Regions from separate parts of the Bacillus sp. PK6-025 genome, predicted to be linked through region 1. Evidence: riboswitches for the same ligand, from Rfam matches in the RefSeq annotation. Region 1 holds a riboswitch; each other region holds the start of a gene.

Evidence for each region. A riboswitch is a leader RNA that binds a small molecule or an ion and turns the genes downstream of it on or off. The one in region 1 is predicted to bind S-adenosylmethionine.
Region 2: it holds a riboswitch for S-adenosylmethionine, as region 1 does, so the genes downstream of both, mtnK (S-methyl-5-thioribose kinase) here and M1D67_RS21325 (5-methyltetrahydropteroyltriglutamate--homocysteine S-methyltransferase) in region 1, are expected to answer to the same signal.
Region 3: it holds a riboswitch for S-adenosylmethionine, as region 1 does, so the genes downstream of both, M1D67_RS06710 (methionine biosynthesis PLP-dependent protein) here and M1D67_RS21325 (5-methyltetrahydropteroyltriglutamate--homocysteine S-methyltransferase) in region 1, are expected to answer to the same signal.

Annotation. Positions count from the first base shown of each region.
Region 1 is NZ_CP096509.1:4,168,775-4,172,983, reverse strand. It holds gene M1D67_RS21330 (glycosyltransferase family 39 protein) at 1-481, opposite strand, end outside; gene M1D67_RS21325 (5-methyltetrahydropteroyltriglutamate--homocysteine S-methyltransferase) at 825-1,955, opposite strand; SAM riboswitch class I at 2,029-2,138, opposite strand; gene M1D67_RS21320 (DUF3298 and DUF4163 domain-containing protein) at 2,457-3,140, shown strand; gene M1D67_RS21315 (chorismate--pyruvate lyase family protein) at 3,239-3,769, opposite strand; gene M1D67_RS21310 (LacI family DNA-binding transcriptional regulator) at 3,966-4,209, opposite strand, start outside.
Region 2 is NZ_CP096509.1:1,450,877-1,455,085, forward strand. It holds gene mtnA (S-methyl-5-thioribose-1-phosphate isomerase) at 1-474, opposite strand, end outside; gene mtnK (S-methyl-5-thioribose kinase) at 480-1,676, opposite strand; SAM riboswitch class I at 1,759-1,902, opposite strand; gene M1D67_RS07390 (carbon-nitrogen family hydrolase) at 1,986-2,765, opposite strand; gene M1D67_RS07395 (pyridoxal phosphate-dependent aminotransferase) at 2,861-4,051, shown strand; SAM riboswitch class I at 4,101-4,200, shown strand.
Region 3 is NZ_CP096509.1:1,319,977-1,324,185, reverse strand. It holds gene metC (cystathionine beta-lyase) at 1-465, opposite strand, end outside; gene M1D67_RS06710 (methionine biosynthesis PLP-dependent protein) at 455-1,579, opposite strand; SAM riboswitch class I at 1,645-1,761, opposite strand; gene M1D67_RS06705 (helix-turn-helix transcriptional regulator) at 1,889-2,836, shown strand; gene M1D67_RS06700 (DinB family protein) at 2,917-3,405, shown strand; gene M1D67_RS06695 (helix-hairpin-helix domain-containing protein) at 3,417-3,872, shown strand; gene M1D67_RS06690 (esterase family protein) at 3,984-4,209, shown strand, end outside.

The DNA.
Region 1 (4,209 bases):
TTTTTCCTTTCCGGACTGCTTTAAACAACATCCAGGTTGCAATCATCAAACAAAGGGTGAGAATGCTGTCGACGTTGTTTGTATGGCTGACCGCAACGGCAATCGGCGTACACGCCATAATAAGAGCTGAAATTCTGGCCGCCGTTTTGCCAAAAGTAGGTTTTACAATAAAGTACAACAGTGCTACGGAAATCACTTCGGCAATCGCTTCAGGAAGAACGACGCTCCAGCCGTGCACGCCGAACACAAGTGCAAAAAGTGTCTGAATCCAGAGTGCAACCGGCGGTTTATCAACTGTTACAAAGCCTGCTGGATCAAATGATGCGTAAAAAAAGTTATGAAAACTTTGGGTCATACTTTCAACGGCCGCCGTATAGTAGGCGTTGTCTGTGTCACTATTCCAGATGCCGTACAAGTTTAAAGCTGCAGATAATACAAGAATGAAGACCAGGAATATATCGATTTTCCTTTTCTTAATCATTGTTCGATCACCTCACTAAAGAGCATTATAGAAGCCAAATATGATCAAACTATGAACAAATCAAGAAGGAATTTTAAATTGTATAGAGGGGCAAAAAAAAAGAGACATGCCGTCAGGAGGCATGTCTCCAGCGTGTCGAGAAACCCCCGCATTCGTTGTCAGGCCTGCGCGTCGGTGCTCACGAATTCCAACATTCGCTCCGCTCCGATGCTCGGCCTTCCTAGACTGCAAGGGTTTTCAATCACGCTGAAAGGATGACAAAATCCCAAAACAAAAAGCTGTTTTGGGATTTTGTCAACATTCTGAGACATGCCGTCAGGAGGCATGTCTCAAATATGAGGTGTTATTTCCATACGTCTTCTGCGATCTCGACGACATGGCGCAGTTTTTCCCATTGCTGCTCTTCTGTCAGGAGATTGCCTTCTTCTGTGGAGGCAAAGCCGCACTGCGGGCTTAGGCACAATTGGTTCAGGTCGACGAAGCGAGCTGCTTCGTCGATGCGCCGCTTAATATCATCCGGGTTTTCAAGCTCTCCGAATTTTGATGTGATCAGGCCGAGGACGATCTGCAAGTCTTTCCGTTTGACATAGCGAAGCGGTTCGAAGCCGCCGGAGCGCTCGTCATCAAATTCAAGGAAAAGTCCGTCTAAATTGAGTCCGTCGAAAATCGTTTCTGCAGCCGCATCGTAGCCGCCTTCCGCCACCCATGTTGACTGGAAGTTGCCGCGGCAGATGTGCATGGTGACCGTCAAATCGTCCGGGCGTCCTTCAACTGCTTCATTAATCGTGTTGGCGAAGGACTGGCGCAGTTCATCAGGCTGGCGGCCGAAGGCTTTGATCTGCTCATGTCCTTTGTCTGAGAAAAATACCGACCAGGCCGTGTCATCCAGTTGCAAATAGCGGCAGCCGGCATCGTAAAATGCGCGGATCGCTTTTTTGTAAGCCTGCGCGACATCGTGATGGAACTCATCCAGATCCTCGTACGGGCTTTCTCCAAGTTTTCCTCTGAAAAACAGCATATTCGGGCTCGGAATCGTCATTTTCGGCGTATGTGTGCCCGCAATATCATGAAGAAATTTATAATCTTCCAGCATCGGATGGTTTGTAAAATCGACTTTGCTTGTTACTTTGATTCCGCGCGGCTTCGTTTCAACATTATGAAATTGAATGCCCTTGTCCGCTGTATATCCTTCTACGCCGTCAAGCCCTTCAAGAAAATCGAAATGCCACCATGACCTGCGGAATTCCCCGTCAGTAACGGCTTTAAGGCCAATTTCTTTTTGCTTTTCGACAATGCGCTTGATCTCTTCGTTTTCGACTTCGCGCAGTTGTTCAGCGCTAATTTCACCGTTCGCTTTTTGAATACGCGCTTTTTTTACGGGCGCAGACCTTAAAAGACTCCCCACCTGATCAGCTCTGTACGGTCCGATTTTTTTCCCAGGCGTTTGCTTCAGTACATCGGTTGATTGTGTCATGCTTCATCCCTCTTTCTTTATAGACATAAAAAAGCTCTTCCCGATAAGGAAGAGCTTGATATATTCAATCTCCTCCTTATCTTCAAGAGCACGAACATGCTCTTAAGGATTTAGCACCATTCTGTCATAGACAGCGGTTGCCGGGTTTCACAGGGCCAGTCCCTCCACCACTCTTGATAAGGAAAACCTTTTTATGCAATTTTTTAATAATTTTAATATTAATACTTTTTATAAAAATGTCAATGGGTTAAAAAAAACTATTTGGTTTTTCATTTTCTTCTTCTGCGGTTAAACCGGAGGGCGTATCGAATCAGCGTATGAATTTTTTGTCAAGACAGTCTTTCAAATGGTCAACAAGGTGCTGAACGAACAGGGTGAATTAGAATATTTTTCAATTTTTATCTCCGAAAATAGAAACTTTCTCGCGAGTTTACCGGTCTATCATGTGTACCTGATTTCAAAATGGGTATGATAAACAATGACAGATTAAGGAGGGTTCTTATGAACAAAAAAACAGTGTTTAAAGCGTTAGGTATGCTGATAACAGGGGTATTGTTTTTTGCGCTGTACGGTGCGGCCGCACTTCCTTCTGCACACGCGGCAAATGAAAAAAAGCCGACGGTCACGAGCCATACTTACAAAAACATTAAGGCTTTGAAATACCCGCAGGTTGCAAATGTAAGCAGCAAATCTCTCCAAAATAGGATCAACAAAGATTTTAAACGTTATATTGAGCAGTCCTACAAAGATTATGTAAAAAACAAGAAAGACGGCCAACAGCACGGATACCAAACAGATTATCAAACGTCCTTTGAAGTGAAATACCGGACCGGCCAAAAGCTGAGCATTCTGACAAGTAATTACGTCTACTCCGGCGGAGCGCACGGAAATACGGCAGTCCGCTCTTTCAACTATGACCTTGCCTCTAAAAAGCGGGTGTATTTATCAGATATCTTAAATACAAAATCGAAAATGGATAAGACAAAAACATACATTTACGACTATATTCAAAAACACAGCGACATTTTCTTCCCGGATGTGAAGAAGAAAGACATCGTCCTTGGTAAAAACACGGCTTTTTATTACACAAAAGACGGCATTGCGATCGTCTTCCAGCAATACGATGTCGCTCCTTATGCTGCCGGAAATCCGGTCGTTGCCGTGCCGAAAACGGTGTATCAATAAATAACAGCCCCTGTTTCGCAGGGGTTTTTGTTTTGAGGGAAGAAGGAATGGGGAGGTTATGGAAGCCTTTTCATGAAGTGGCAGCTGACGGGCATGATTCAGCCCGCAGTCCGTTCGCAGATTTTTTCTAAATCGAATAGCTCGCAGACATAGAACATGCACTGCCGGCCGCTGATAATCTGATATTTTTTAAAAGCATATGTCCGGTCTGCTGAAACAGGTACAAGTTGTGTGAAATGTTTTCCCAGGCAGTCGCCCGTACTGAAAATTTCACGCCTTGACTCCAGTTCTGCAATGATTTTCCCGATGGGAAGCCTTTCTGCCTGCAAATCTTGTTTGATGGCGGGCGGCAGTAAGTTTGTTTTAACATAGACATAATTATAAGATAAATAATCATCGCCCGTTTTCAAAGAGGAAGTTCTAAACAAGATGTCATCATCGCGTTGAAACAGCCTCGCTTCTTCAGGTGACAGCTTGTCATAATCAATATTATTTTGCTGAAAAACTTCGATTTCGGCTTTGCCACCGATCAGCGTTTCAATCGCTTTGGTTGTTGAACCATCGGTTTTGGTTAACATGTCTTTTACAATAGCAACTAGAGTTTCAGGAAAAAAGTGGCTTACGCTCAATGAAAGGCACCCCCGTACCAAAATTAGAATTTTTTGAAAACTTGTCTTTAAATTTATCATGTGGAGATGCGTTTGTCTAGAAAAATAAGTTAAATTTTAGGTTAGTAATGTAAATTTTATATTTTTAACAATTGGATAGATCAGGATATGTATGGAAAAAGGAGACGTCAATGTCTCCTTTTTTTGTGCGATTCATTTAAGTCGTCTCTCCTTCTAAAAGCTGTACGGGCAAATAGGTTTCCAGCGGTAAATCATCGAATTCGCCTTCGATGGCTTTGGACAAAATCTCGATGGCCGTCTTGGAAATGAGTTCAATCGGCTGCTGGATGGTTGTCAATTCCGGGAGGATGGACTGAACGGCTTCCGTTCCGTCGTAGCCGATCACCTTTAATAGCCCGGGAATGTCTTTTCCGCGTTTTTTTGCTTCGGTGATGACTGTA
Region 2 (4,209 bases), 1.7 Mb from region 1:
GGTCATGATGCTGTCACCCGATTTGAACAAATGCAGTGCATTCTGTCCGATTTGCCGGCACGTTTCTTCGTCTTCAACCTGGATCTGAATGGCTTCATGGATCAGATTTGTTTTTGCTTCATTGACCGATTTTGCGTCCTCCGCACTTATTACCAGCCGATTGAGAGCCCAGGATAAATTGACGGCTGTCGGCCTTGCCTGATTGAGTTCATCTTTGATTTTTCCGAGTTCCACCAGAAACGCGGAAACCTCAGATGTATTGATGCTTTGTGCGCAAAGGGCGAGTCCGAAGGCGGCTGTAATGCCGATGGCAGGTGCACCCCTCACTTTCAGCGTTTGAATCGCATCATAGACGTCTTCTTTTGTTGTGAGGTGCAGGTATTCCGTCTTTTCGGGAAGCTTTTGCTGGTTCAGAATTTTTACCGATGCTTCTTCCCATTCGACAGAGCGGGGCACCGCAAATTGTTCAGGCATGTCATTCACTCCTTAAGTGCGTTCCGAAACGCTTCAATCAAGTCTTTTGGCGTCCGGAAACCACTGCGTTTTTCTATGAATGCTGCGCCTATTTTAAGGGCGAGCTTTTTTTGGCTGATTCTCCGGGAAAACGGAACGATTGTTTCAAGGTCCGCCACATGGGCAAGGCCGATCGTCCGGCGGATCATTTCGCAGCCGGCAAAGCCTGCTGCGTCTTCAAACGCCTGCTTCAGAACTGATTCAAGGCGTCCTTTCTCATTTTTGCAAGCGTCAAGAGCATCGTTTTCCCATGCTTCGCTGAATGTCCGGCTGAACGTATGCCAGACGGTCTCGACATGGCGGTATAAAGGAGCCCGCCTGTTTTCTTCGCGGGAAAGCGCGTGCAGCAGCAGGTTGGCGATAAACTGTCCAATGTCAAACCCGATCGGGCCGAAAAACGCAAATTCAGGGTCGATGATTTTCGTTTCGGCTTCTTCACTTGCGAAAATGCTGCCTGTATGAAGGTCGCCGTGGATCAGCGTTTCCTCTGCAGACAAAAAGCGCTGTTTCAGTTTTGCCGCTTCAATTTTTAATGCTTCATTGCGCCAAAGATCTTCCGCTTCATCGCGAAGCTCTTCTTCGAAATCGTTTGTCTCATGATCAAAGAAAGGGTCTGTGAACACAAGGCTTTCTGTAATATCGCACAGATCCGGATTCGTAAACTGCTTCACAAGCCGCCCTTTAACTGTTGGGTCAAGTGCATATTCAGACGAGTAAAAATGTGTTTTTCCAAGGAATTCTCCGATGTCTTCCGACAGGTGGGGATAATCCTTCCCGTCAATCAGTCCTTTTCTGGCGATTTCCAAGTGAGAAAGGTCTTCCAATACGGTAACGGCAAGCTCGGTGTCAGAATAGTACACGTTCGGGACAAGGTGCGGGACATGCTCGGCTTGGCGGATCAGCGCACTGCTTTCGATTCTCGCCCTGTCAAGCGACAGCGGCCAGCTTTCGCCGACGACTTTCGCATAAGGCACCGCCTGTTTGATGATCAGCCCTTTTTGCTGCTCTTTGTCATACACGCGGAAGACCAAATTCAAGTTTCCGTCCCCGATCTCCCGGCATGTCAGGGTGCTTTTGCTTGGAAAAAGCCCGAGGCGGACGGCCAGCGCGGCCGCGGAGCTTTCGGTCAAAGTTTCGTATGCTGCGGTTTTCGTTACGGTCATGTGTGATTCCCCCTAAATGTCGTTAACAATAAAAAAGCCTCTTTCTCATCGAGAGAAAGAGGCTGATTTGTCGCGTTCGCCTCTCTTATCTCTCAGAATTCAAAGTCTGATGGAATTAGCACCGTGCCCTAGCGGCGCAGAATTTCGCGCCCCATTTCACAATGGTATTACGGTCGGTTGCTGTTGGGGTCATTAGGCCAGTCCTTCACCCAACTCTCGATAAGAGAAATCAATATAAAATTTTGAAATTTCAGTTCGGTCAGTTGCTGAAAATGTTACCAGCATCTCAGTTTTCTTGTCAACACTTTTTTAATATAAATCTCTGCGAATGTCCTCAAAAACCGGAATTTGCCCCCGCGCTTTTTCAATGTCCCCGAGGTTGATTTCGGTCCTGATGACGGCTTCACCGCTCCCTGCTTCAGCGAGGGTGCGGCCGAGCGGATCAATGATGATGCTGTGGCCCGCAAATTCGTTTGCCGGGTCACTTCCCGCTCGGTTGCAGGCTGCGACAAAGCACTGATTTTCAATCGCTCTGGCTTTTAAAAGGCTTTGCCAGTGATCGAGGCGGGCGAGCGGCCATTCCGCCGATACAAAGATGATGCCCGCACCTTCCTTCGTATGTTTTCTGATCCATTCCGGGAAACGGATGTCGTAGCAGATAAACCCCGCAGCCGGGATCCCTTCAAGCTCGAAGCTCCCGTCGCCTGAGCCCGCTGACAAATAAAGGTGTTCGTCCATCAGCTGGAAAAGGTGAGCTTTGCTGTATTCTTTGATCAAATGTCCGTTTTTGTCTGCGATGTACATGATATTGTACACACCGCTTTTTTTCTTAACGGCGACAGAGCCGCATATGATATGGACACGGTTTGCTTTTGCCGTTTCCTGCAGCCATCTCTTCGTTTGCCTGCCTTCTTCATCTGCGATGGAGCCGAGATTTTTTAAATCATAACCCGTCGTCCACAGCTCGGGAAGGAGAAGAACATCCGCTTTCCGGCTTTCCTGTTCGATCAGCTGCTCCGCTTTTTTAAAATTTTCAGAAGGATTGCCGTATGCGATATCGAATTGCAGACATGAAATTGTCAGCTTCAATCTGGATCACCTCATTTTTTTCTTTACATTTTACATTTAACAATATATGATGATGGACTATCATTTCAAGAATTTTTCAAAAGCGGGTGAATCATATGAAATTTGAGCTTTCAGATGTGCTGAAACAGCTGCCTGAGCAGTTTTTCGCTTCCTTGGTGAAAAAGGTGAATGAAAAAATCGCCGCCGGCCATGATGTGATTAATCTCGGCCAGGGGAATCCCGATCAGCCGACACCTGATCACATCGTTGATACAATGGCGCAAGCCGTTCGCAACCCTAAAAACCATCAGTATTCCTCCTTTCGCGGCAGCCGTTCACTCAAGGAGGCGGCAGCCGCGTTCTATCGAAGGGAATACGGCGTAGAGCTCGATCCCGAACGCGAAGTCGCTGTATTGTTCGGCGGAAAAGCCGGTCTTGTCGAGCTTCCGCAATGTTTGTTAAATCCGGGGGATGCCGTGCTCGTTCCCGATCCCGGCTATCCCGACTACTGGTCGGGCGTTGAGCTGGCAAGAGCGAACATGGAAACGATGCCGCTTACAGCGGGCAATCAGTTTCTGCCTGACTACAGCCGGATTCCGAAGGAAGTGAAAGAAAATGCGAAGCTCATGTATTTAAATTATCCAAACAATCCAACCGGTGCCCAAGCCACGCCTGTTTTTTTCGAAGAGACTGTCCGGTTTGCCAAGTCGAACGGAATTTGCGTCGTCCACGATTTTGCCTACGGTGCGATCGGCTACGACGGCAAGAGGCCTGTCAGCTTTCTCGAAACGGAGGGGGCAAAAGACACAGGAATCGAAATTTACACGCTTTCCAAAACGTATAATATGGCTGGATGGCGGGTCGGGTTTGCAGTTGGCAACGCATCTGTGATCGAAGCGCTGAACCTTTATCAGGACCATATGTATGTCAGCCTTTTTAAAGCGGTCCAAGACGCCGCGGCAGCCGCGCTTCTATCAGACCAAGCGTGTGTCAAGGAGCAAAATGAGCGCTACGAAAAAAGGCGGGATGTATGGATTCGTGCGGTCCGCGAAATCGGTTGGCACGCGGATGCTCCGCAAGGTTCTTTTTTCGCCTGGATGCCTGTCCCTGACGGGTATACATCTGAGGCTTTTTCCGATCTGCTTCTCGAAAAAGCGAATGTCGTCACAGCGCCCGGCATCGGCTTCGGCAAATACGGAGAAGGCTATGTGAGAGTCGGCCTCTTGACAAGCGAAGAGCGGCTCCGGGAAGCGGCTTCGCGCATTGCCAAGCTGAATATATTCAAAAAGACCGGCCACAGTCATTGACAACCGGGAAAAACGATGGGATAATTCAAAATAATTTATAAAATCAATATTCTTATCAAGAGCAGGCAGAGGGACAAGCCCGATGAAGCCCGGCAACCGACTTTTTAAGCACGGTGCTAATTCTTGCAGCTGACGCTGAGAGATAAGGATTCGAACCT
Region 3 (4,209 bases), 1.5 Mb from region 1:
AATGCCGAGCGTCGGATTTGACGGTGTTTCAAGGTAGATGACTTTTGTATTTTCCTTTATGTTTAAAGCAATTTCATTTAAATCCGTCATATCGACGAAAGTATGTTCAATCCCGAAGCGGCTCAGCACTTCCGTAATCATCCGGTAAGTGCCGCCGTACACATCTTTTGTGACAAGCACGTGATCGCCCTTTGACAAAAGCAGAAAGGCGGTGGAAATCGCGGCCATTCCGGATGAAAAAGCAAATCCCCTCGTCCCTCCCTCAAGCTCGGCTATCGTGTCTTCAAGCGCCGTTCTTGTCGGTGTTCCTGACCGGCTGTAGTCATATTCGCCGAATTTGTCAAAAGAACCTTGATGAAAGGTTGAGGCGTGCTGGATCGGCACGCTGACGGCTCCGGTTGCTCCGTCCGTTTTATTTTGGTTATGAACAAGCCTTGTTTCAAGCGTCCAGTTTTCATGACTCATGCGGAACCGCCTCCCCTTTTACTTTTTCCAGCGCAGCTTTTAGATCCTGCTTTAAATCGGAGACGTGTTCGATTCCGACTGAAAAGCGCAGAAGTCTGTTGCAGACGCCGTTTGCAATTCGGATGTCTTCCGGGATATCCATATGGGTCTGTGTCGCCGGATAGGTGATGAAGCTTTCGACTCCGCCAAGGCTTTCGGCGAAACAGATCGTCTTGAGATTTTTCAGCAACGGATTAACCCATTCTTCCTTTTGAACGCGGAATGACAGCATGCCGCCTTTTCCCGGATAAAGAACATCGGCAATTTCCTCCTGCTCTTCCAAAAAGGCCGCAAGTTCCCGCGCGTTTTCCTGATGCTGTCTCATCCTGAGAGCGAGCGTCTTCATCCCTCTCATTAAGAGCCATGAATCGAACGGCGATAAAACCGCGCCGATGGCGTTTTGGTGCTGGAACATTTCCTCAGACAGCTCTTCGCCTTTTGCAACGACAAGCCCCGCCAAAAGATCGTTATGACCGCCCAAATACTTCGTCGCGCTGTGAATGACAAGATCAGCGCCGAGCTCAATCGGCTTTTGCAGAACCGGTGTATAGAACGTATTGTCGACAATGAGCAGCAAGTCGTGCTCTTTGGCGATTTGCGCGATTTTTTGAATATCAGCTTCCTGCATGAGCGGATTTGTCGGCGTTTCTACAAACAGTGCCTTTGTATTGTTCGTGATTTTCGACTTGATACAGTCTTCGTCTGAAAAATCGTCGTAGAAAAAGCGAAGTCCGTATTTCTTCCATTCGTTTTCAAAAAGGCGGTACGTTCCCCCATATAAATCGGACGAAACGATGAGCTCATCCCCGCTTTGAAACAGAGCCATGATCGTCTGAATGGCAGCCATACCGGAACTGAACGCAAAGCCGCGCGTTCCCCCTTCGAGTTTCGCGATTGCATCTTCAACAAGCTGTCTTGTCGGATTTTTTGTGCGAATGTAATCAAACCCTGTGGATTCCCCGATCCCTTTGTGCCTGTACGCAGAAGAGAAATAAACGGGAGGATTGACAGTTCCCGTTATTTCATCACTGCGGTTGCCGATTTGCGCCAGCGTTGTTTGTACATGTTCAGTCATATGACACCATCCTTTTAAAAATAAAAAACCCCTTCTTCATAAGAAGAAGGGGGATTATGCGCTTCTTCTTATCTTCCAAGCATCTGCTTGCTGGATTTAGCACCTTGGTACACTGACATCGTCAGTGCAGACCGGTTGCTGAGGTTTCAAAGGGCCAGTCCCTCCACCTCTCGTGATAAGAATCTCTTCAATTTTCTGATTGTTCTTTACTTTAACCTAAGTCAAGACATTTTTCAAGGGTCATTTTTAAATCTTTCCTCATATTGAACATGGTATGATGAAACCAAACGACGGAACCGGAGGAATCAGATGCCAAAAACAGAGCGATTAATCGAATTGATGATGACCGTTCATACAAAACGAAAATTTACGGCCGGGGAGCTCGCAGCAGAATTCGGGGTTTCCTACCGCACGATTCTCCGCGATCTGGACGAGCTGAGCGCGCTCGGCGTCCCGATCTATTCTGAAACAGGCGCGAACGGAGGCTATTATTTGCTGAATGAACCTGTGCTTCCGCCGCTCTTTTTTACACAATCAGAGGCGGCGGCTATGTTTTTCGCGTATCAATCTCTGCAGTTTTTCGGATCGCTTCCCTTTGATGCGGAAACGCGGATGGTTTTAAAAAAGTTCTACCGCCACCTTCCCGCGGAAACACAGGAGCGGATTGATGCGATGAAAGACAGAATCGTGTTCTGGAATCCGCATCGTCCAAAAGCCGCCGAACATTTAGAAACGCTTCTTGATGCAGCCATCAATCAATCCGTTTTGACGGTCGTTTATGACGGAACAGACGATTGCGCGGAGAGATCCATCCAGCCCATCGGCTTGTTCAGCTGGAACGGCTTCTGGTACTGTCCGGCCTATTGCTTTAAAAGGCAGGCGTTCAGACTGTTCCGCGCCGACCGCATCCTTCGGGCGGAAAAAGCGGCCAGCCCGCTGGCCCGCCAGCTTCCCTATCCATCGGTTCTCAGCTGGATCAAACATTCGGAGAGCGAGTGCCCTGAACCGGTGCGGCTGCAAGCGGAACTGACACGCAGAGGAGCCAGGCGGGCTGCGGCTGATGTGGACTTATTCAAGATCCTCACCATGCGGGATGACGGGACGGGGGCGATCGATGCAAACCTCCCCAGACCAGAACTTGAGTATTTCGGGGAACTTTTGTGGAACCTCGGCACTGAGGCAACTGTCAAAGAACCCGCAGAAATCAAGCTTCAGCTGAAACGGAAAGCTGCTGACATTTTAGCAAGGTACGACTAACTTTTTTTAAGAATCGTGACAAAGCCTGTCAGGATTAGGTGATACTTTTAGAATAAAGCCAAATGGAAAGGATGAAGCAAATGAAGCAAGTTCAAGCCCTGCGGAGCGATTTGTTCCACGAGATGGAGACGGGCATCCGCTCCACGTGTCATCTTCTGAAAAAAGTGAAGGAATCTGACTGGTCTTACCGGCCCGCCGACCGCATGCGAAGCCTGAAAGAACTGGCAAGCCATCTGACGGCCATCCCAGAAGCCGACATGGCTATCATGCAGGAAAAGGAAGAGGCCGCCATCTCCCGAATTGAAAAGAAGTATAGTGCATTGCAGTCGGCTGACCAAATGGCTGAAGCTATGCAGAAAGGATTCGCCGCTTTTCAAACGTATATGACTTCCCTCTCCGACGAGGAATTTTTGACGAAAAAAACAAAGCCGTTTTACCTTGATGAAGGGATGACCCAAAGCCGCTGGCTGACGGAAACGCTCACCCACGTCTTCCATCACAGGGCCCAGCTGTTTAATTATTTAAAACAGCTCGGCTATGACGTCAACATGTTCGATCTGTATCTTTAAAAGGTGTTCATATGAAGCTGCCTCTGACAAAAAAAGAACGGTCAAACTTAAGGACAGCCAAGGTAAAAATAAAAAACACGGCATATATGGATCTGTCCGTCCTTGCACATACGCTCGGTTCGTCTTTGGAGCGCGCCGCATACATCAAGGCGCTCGCCCAGTTTCAAACCGCTCCTTCCATCGGGCCGAAAATGGCGCAGTGCGCCGTTGACCTGGGCTACTATTCCCTTGGCGACATCAAGCATGAATCAGGTGCGGATTTGATCATCCGCCTCGAAAAACTGAAAGGCTACTGGGAAGATCCTTGTGCAGAAGATGCGCTGCGATGCATCGTCCATTATGCCAACGATCCCGAAAGCGCTAAAAGCTGGTGGGATTTCACAGAGGAAAGAAAAATGTACCGCGAACGCTGCGGATACCCTCCGGATAGACCGTCAACGCCCTGGTACGAAAAAAAACGGACATAAAAAATCACGGCTGCCGAACAGTTCGGCAGCCCTTTTCGCTTCTTTCACAAGAGAATTTCGTGTTAAAATGAATGGAAACGTTCACAAACATTATTTCTGGAGGAATTCATCTTGGCTATGAAAACAGGAGTCATTCAGGAGAAGAAGCTTTTTTCGGAAGAGCTCGGCGAGGAAATGGAGCTTCTCGTCTATTTGCCGTCATCCTTCTCGCCGCTTTACAAATATCATGTGATCATCGCACAGGATGGACATGACTATTTCCGCCTCGGGCGCATCAGCAGACAGGTGGAAGAACTGCTGGCGAACGGCGAAATCGAAAGAAGCATCATCATCGGCA